DNA from 2 places in the Paenarthrobacter sp. TE3676 genome. Region 1 is predicted to be linked to the other one. Evidence: predicted binding sites of a transcription regulator. Region 1 holds the regulator's gene; the other holds the start of a gene.
What was found. The regulator HrcA, encoded in region 1, represses chaperone genes, less so after heat shock. The targets are predictions, from matches to a motif close to TTNGCACTCGNNNNNNNCGAGTGCNAA.
Positions count from the first base shown of each region.

Region 2: a site for HrcA is predicted at 1,667-1,693, ahead of ACZ881_RS10360 (FmdB family zinc ribbon protein). Genes of this name have one in related genera too.

Region 1 covers NZ_JBWBQU010000001.1:648,011-651,413, forward strand. The annotation lists gene ACZ881_RS03160 (DUF3097 domain-containing protein) at 1-723, opposite strand, end outside; gene hrcA (heat-inducible transcriptional repressor HrcA) at 916-1,923, shown strand; gene dnaJ (molecular chaperone DnaJ) at 1,974-3,101, shown strand; gene ACZ881_RS03175 (16S rRNA (uracil(1498)-N(3))-methyltransferase) at 3,104-3,403, shown strand, end outside.
Region 2 covers NZ_JBWBQU010000003.1:597,801-601,203, reverse strand. The annotation lists gene galU (UTP--glucose-1-phosphate uridylyltransferase GalU) at 1-887, opposite strand, end outside; gene ACZ881_RS10365 (5-formyltetrahydrofolate cyclo-ligase) at 985-1,599, shown strand; gene ACZ881_RS10360 (FmdB family zinc ribbon protein) at 1,754-2,023, shown strand; gene cpaB (Flp pilus assembly protein CpaB) at 2,089-2,889, shown strand; gene ACZ881_RS10350 (AAA family ATPase) at 2,916-3,403, opposite strand, start outside.

The DNA.
Region 1 (3,403 bases):
GGGCCAGCCGAAGGCCGTGAGGATTCCTGTCTTCCAATCGATCCCCCGGGGTACGGCAGGCCAAGCCTCGATGCCCAGGACCTTTGGCCGGATGGCCTGCCAGACGTCCACGTAGGGGTGGCCGACAATCAAAACGTTTCCTGCCGCTCCGGGCACCGTCATTGCCTCGGCTGCGATGCGCGACTCTTTGGACCCGGGGACAAGGTGGTCCACCAAGATGCCAAGGCGGCGACCCGGCCCGGGGTTGAAGGCAGCGATGGCCGACTTCAGGTCGTCAACGCCATGCAATGGCTCCACGACGATGCCTTCCACGCGGAGATCGTCGCCCCAGACCTTCTCGACGAGCTCGGCGTCGTGCTTTCCTTCCACCCAGACGCGGCTCGCCTTGGCCACCTGGGCACGTTGGCCCTGTACCCTCACGGATCCGGACGCTGTCCGGGTGGAAGGGGCGGCAGAGGCGGCAGGGCGGGCAGCAGGAGGCATCAGCCGGATTGCCTGCCCTTCCAGTAGGAACCCGAATCCCAACTGGAACGACTTGGTCTTTCCGCGCCTGTCTTCAAGGGAGACGACGTGCATTCCGCCTGATTTCTCAACACGGGTGACTTCGCCCACCCAGCCCGACTGCACGTCTTCGAGGACCATTCCCCGCTGTACGGCCACTTCCGGCAGCTGTTTTTTGCCAGGAGCGGACAGATCCTGCGGGCCCCAATTGTCGAAAGCCAAGGGATTCCTACCTTTTGTGCTGGTTTATGGCGCGGGCCGAAGGCGGTCGCGGGAGGTTTCAATGCTAGCAACGGGGTGGCTCATACTAGACTTGTTAGCACTTGGGCATGTTGAGTGCTAAGTGTGGTGGTCCGATTGAGATCCCGCGTTGACCGGTCGCAGGGACCAAGGCAGTCGTCAGGAGGTGGAGCAATGAGTGAGCCGCGCAAGCTTGAGGTGCTGCGTGCCATCGTTGAGGATTACGTGCATTCCAGGGAACCTGTTGGATCTAAGGCCCTCGTGGAACGGCACCATCTTGGCGTTTCCAGTGCCACCATCAGGAATGACATGGCTGTCTTGGAAGAGGAAGGCCTCATCGCGGCACCCCACACTAGCGCAGGCCGAATCCCAACGGACAAGGGTTACCGCTTATTCGTTGACCGAATTTCCCAGGTCAAACCGCTTTCGGCCGCCGAGCGCAGGGCCATCCACTCGTTGCTTGAGGGCCCGGATGATGTTGATGACATCCTGGAGCGCACAGTACGGCTTCTGTCGCAGCTGACCAACCAGGTGGCCGTGGTGCAGTATCCCCATTCCAATCGCGCGCTGGTCCGGCACGTGGAATTCGTCCTGTTGGCCCCAAAGCAGGTGCTTGTGGTCCTCATTGCGGATACGGGCAGCGTTGGGCAGAAGGTCATCGACGCCGGCTCTGACGTGAGCAACGAGGCGCTGATGCTCCTGCGGTCCCGCTTCCTCGGCAGCATCGCAGCCACCCAGATGGCTCTTTTGCCGCAGGTGCTGCCATCGGTAGTCGCCCTGTGTCCGCCGGAGCTCCGCAGCCTGGCGCAGACGTTGGCTCAGGGGCTGCAATCACTCAGTGACACCAGCCGCGAAGAGCGCATCCTGATGGCAGGAACGGCCAACCTGGCCCGCTCCAATGTGGATTTCCCATTGAGCATCGGTCCCGTGTTGGAGGCACTCGAGGAACAAGTTGTCATGCTTCGGTTGTTGTCAGACATGGGGGATGATCCCCGTGGCGTCACCGTGAGCATTGGACGCGAAAATCCGTACGACGGCTTGGCTGAGGCGTCCGTCGTGGCTACCGGCTATGGCTCCGGGGCCAAGGTGGGGATTCTTGGTCCGACACGCATGGACTACCCCACCACCATGGCAGCCGTACGCGCCGTGGCCCGTTACCTTTCCCGCATTCTCGGCGGCTGAAAACCGGTCCGAGGAAACATCCGCAGTACAACAAGGAAGAGATACCGACTTTGAGCAGCCACTATGACGTTTTGGGAGTCTCGCCGGAAGCCACCGGGGAAGAGATCAAAAAGGCGTACCGCAAGTTGGCGCGGAAACTGCACCCCGACGTAAACCCCGGTGAAGATGTCGCGGAACAGTTCAAGGCCGTGACCCACGCTTACGAAGTGTTGTCCGACCCCCAGAAGCGCCGGGTCTACGATGCCACCGGCAATGAGAACGGCACCGACAACGGTTTCGGTGGCGGCTACTCCGGCCAGGGTTTCGCGTTCCAGGACATCTTCGACACCTTCTTTGGTGGCGGTGGCGGCCACGGTGGACCAGCCTCGCGTGTCCGTCGCGGCCAGGACGCACTCATCAGCGTCCGCATCGACCTGAAGGACGCCGTGTTCGGCGTCAACAAGAAGCTTGAAGTGGACACTGCCGTGGTTTGCCCCACCTGTGACGGCAGCTGCTGCCGCCCGGGCACCCACCCGGAACGCTGCGACATTTGCGGTGGCAGCGGCCAGGTACAGCGGGCTGTCCGATCCATTCTCGGTCAGGTCATGACCACCGCGCCTTGTGGTTCCTGCGAAGGTTTCGGCACGGTCATCAAGGACCCCTGCAACGAGTGCAATGGACAGGGCCGAATCCGCAGCCGCCGTTCCCTCACCATCAAGGTACCGGCAGGCGTCGCAACCGGGACGCGCATCCAGTTGTCCGGGCAGGGCGAAGCAGGTCCCGCAGGTGGTCCTGCCGGTGATCTCTATGTAGAAATCCGGGTCAACAACGATTCCATGTTCATGCGCGAAGGCGACGACCTTCATGCCACACTGAGCGTCCCCATGACGGCGGCGGCACTTGGCACCGAGCTGCAGCTGGACACCTTCGACGGCGCACAGGATATCGACGTGAAGGCCGGCACGCAGTCGGGCGAAATCATTACCCTCCGCGGCCTGGGCGTCACGCACCTCCGTGGTTACGGACGAGGCGACCTCAAGGTTCACCTGCACGTAGAGACGCCAAGCAAGCTCGACCCAGCCCAGGAAGAACTCTTGCAGCAGCTCGCCAAGCTGCGCAATGAGCAATTCACCGAAGGAAAGCTTGTGGCAAGCGGGGGCATGTTCGCGAAGCTGCGGGACAAGCTCGGTAACCTGTAGCGGTGAGCAACCCCGTTTTCTTCACAGCCGCGGGCAGCCTCGGCCAGGTGATCCCCGGTTCCACATTCGTGCTCGAGGGTCCCGAGGCCCGGCATGCTGTAACGGTCAAACGCCTGGCCGCGGGCGAGCCCGTTGATATAGCGGATGGTTCAGGTGCGCGGCTGATAGGCACGGTGGTGGATGCCGGATCCAGCAGTTTGACCGTGAAGGCGTCTGAGGTGCTTTTCGAGGAGCAGCCGGAGGTCCGGTTGGTGCTGGTTCAGGCCCTGGCTAAAGGTGACCGCGATGAACTTGCCATCGAG
Region 2 (3,403 bases), on a different contig from region 1:
GGACCGAGGTCTTCACGCTCGCAGGCAAGCTCGATGCAGGCCTTGAGGTAGCTGAGCTTGTCACCGGTGTCGTAGCGACGGCCGCGGAAGACAACGCCGTAGACGCCATAGCCTTCGCCCTCGCCGGCAGCGAGAACCTCGAGGGCGTCTGTCAGCTGGATCTCTCCACCGCGTCCGGGTGCAGTCTTCTCCAGGACGTCGAACACAGCCGGGTGCAGGACGTAGCGCCCGATCACGGCAAGGTTGGACGGGGCCTCTTCCGGAGAAGGCTTCTCGACGAGCTGCTTGATGCGCACGTAGCCGTCCTCGCCATTGTCCTCAACATCAGCGCAACCATAAGCACTGATCTTGGACGGCTCCACCTCAATAAGGGCAACCACGGAACCGCCGGTCTTCTGCTGGACAGCGATCATTTCGCTTAGCAGGTCCTCGCGGGCATCGATCAGGTCATCGCCCAGCAGAACGGCGAAGGGCTCGTAGCCAACATGCTGCTTTGCACGAAGGACTGCGTGGCCCAGGCCGTTCGGGTCACCCTGGCGGACGTAATGAATGTCGCCGAGGTTGGTGGCGGATTGGATGGCCTCAAGCTTGGCGGTGTCGCCCTTTTCAGCCAAGGTGGCTTCCAGCGCAGGCACGCGGTCAAAATGGTCTTCCAGCGCGCGCTTGCTGCGCCCCGTGATCATCAGGACGTCGTGCAGGCCCACCTTGACTGCTTCTTCGACCACATACTGGATGGCGGGCTTGTCCACCACGGGCAGCATTTCCTTCGGCATCGCCTTGGTGGCGGGAAGGAACCGGGTGCCAAGGCCCGCTGCGGGGATGACGGCCTTACGGACAGCGTTGTTTTCTAGAGTCACCGGACTAATGTAACGGAAGGAACACATCATCGGCTAAACCCCTCGCCGCGGCGGGACGCACATTTCGTCTTGGTAGCGGACAGCCCCTGCTCTTCAGCGGGCGGGGAGAACCTCAGATTGGACACACATGGCATCCAAGGAAGACATCCGCAGCAGTCGGCGGCTGCACCGGCGGACACTCACTCCGGAGCACATAGCAACTGCTGGCGATTCGCTTGCGCGGCATGGGACAGCCTGGGCAGCGGAGCTCTCCCCCGGCGGCGCCGCCACCTTTGCTGTGTACCTTGGCGTCGCCTTCGAGCCGCCCACTATCCCCCTCATCGAGTCCCTGCACGAGGCCGGGCATCAAGTGCTGCTGCCTGTTTGCGAGCCTGGCCGGTTGCTGAGTTGGGTGTATTGGACGCCTTCCACGGCTTTTGTCAGGTCCGCCTATGCGCCCATAGACGAACCGGAGGGTGAACGCTTGGAAAGCACCGTGATTGCCAAAGCTGCCGGGATCTTCATGCCCGCCACAGCCGTGGATCGGGACGGAAACCGCATTGGCCAAGGCGGTGGCTACTACGACCGACTTCTCCAAGGCCTCGATGCTGCCGGCCAGCGGCCGCCTACCATCGCAGTGGTGTACGACGACGATTTGTTGCCTTCAGGCTCGATTCCCGCCGAGGCATTTGATCGCCCGGTGCGTCAGGTGCTGACCCCGTCTGGTGTCGTCCAACTTCACGACGGACCGGAGCCCGGCTGACAGCCCTGTCCCGGCAAGTGAGGTCCGGCACATCTGCTGGTACACCAGACAGGGACCAATGATAGAATTAGCACTCAGGCCCTGCGACTGCTAAGGCGGAAATTCTCCGCCGGTGTTGCACAGGACCTGAACTTTGTCCTGAAGGAGGAACTCAGTGCCCACATACGCATACGCCTGCAAAGACTGTGACCATGCCTTTGACATCGTCCAGTCCTTTTCTGACAGCTCCTTGACGGAGTGCCCCGAATGCAAGGGCGCGCTTCGCAAGAAGTTCAACAGCGTTGGCGTCGTTTTCAAGGGCTCCGGGTTCTACCGGACTGATTCCCGCGACGCCAAGGGCAGCACGGTTTCGGCCGCACCAGCTTCACCCGCCGCTCCGGCGGCCCCTGCAGCAGCACCCGCAACTGCAGCCGCAGCCAGCTAAAAGGTTTTCCACATAAGGCACCGGACCGCTGTTTGCGGCCCGGTGCGACTGGCTAACGTGGCGGGATGTCATCTTCCTCCCGCAGAGCCCTCATCGCCCGCGCCGAGCGTTCAGCAGCAGCAGCCGCCGGTGACTGGCCGCCGCTGAACCGCTCTCCTGCCCGACCATCCCGTTCCCGAGCCGGAGACACCTCACGGTTCAGCCGCCGTCCAAGAGGTCATGTCGGTCAGCGGGGCGGATTTGGATCATGGATTTCACGCAACCGCCGCTTGGCCGTTGCGCTCCTGCTGTGCGTGGCTGCCGGCATCGCCGTCCAGCAACTTACTCCTGCGTCTGAGCAGCGCGTGAGCATCGTGGTAGCAGCCCGCGACCTGCCGACAGGTAGCAGCCTCACAGAATCTGATTTCACCAGCGTTGGAGTGCCGTCCGATCTCGCGATTACCGGATCGGTGCATAGTGTCGGCACCCTTGTTGGCCGTCAGCTTGCTTCCCCCCTCCGCAGAGGGCAGATACCTACGGAGGCCAGCCTGCTGGGCCCGGGACTCCTGACGGGCGCACCCGTGGGCTCGGCAGCGGTCCCTCTCAGGATGGCTGATCCCTCATCCATCCAGCTTCTCTCCCCCGGCCAGCTGGTTACAGTGGTCCTTACCGCGGCGGGCTCCTATGACGAGGCCCGGCAAAGCCAGGTTCTTGCGGGCCCGGTGCCCGTTCTCTGGACATCAGCCCAAGGCGGCAAGCCCGGCGAATGGCTGGGGACAAGTGATACCGACGGCTTGGTAGTGGTGGCGGCCGATCCCCAACAAGCAGAAAAGCTTGCCGGCGCATCAACGCAAGGCAAGCTCTTCTTTGTTTTAGTCAGCCCATAGTGCGCGGGTCTGCTGCCGGATGGAGCTCAGCCCCAATGCGGGGGCTTCTGTTCCTTCAGCCACTGCTCATGGTCGTAGCCGGACTCGTCGCCCCATCGCCGGGGATCATCCTCTGCAGCCTTCGTAGGAAGAATTCCGTTGGAGGCTGTTTTAGCTGCCGTGGCCTTGGCATCCGCAGCTTCTTCAGTGGCATCGGTGACCGGCTCGCCGGAGTCCTGCGCGGCGCGGTCTTCTGTGCCTGGTTCCTGATCCATCAGTGGTGCTTCTTTCCCATTCTCCGCGTAGCCTTTGGTCGCGGCGACGCCATGTTCTTCACGGGCAACGGCCTGAGTTTCGCCGTCTGCATGGACGGCGGAGCCCTGGTCCACCCTCTGGTCTTCATTGCCCGGATTCAATTGTTCACCATCCGAATGCAGGAAGCCATGGTGGGCAGAAGCGGACTGGGCGATGTGGTTCTCAAGCCCCAGGTACGAACCAATCCGGTCAGCGCAGGAGGACGGATCCGTGAACACTT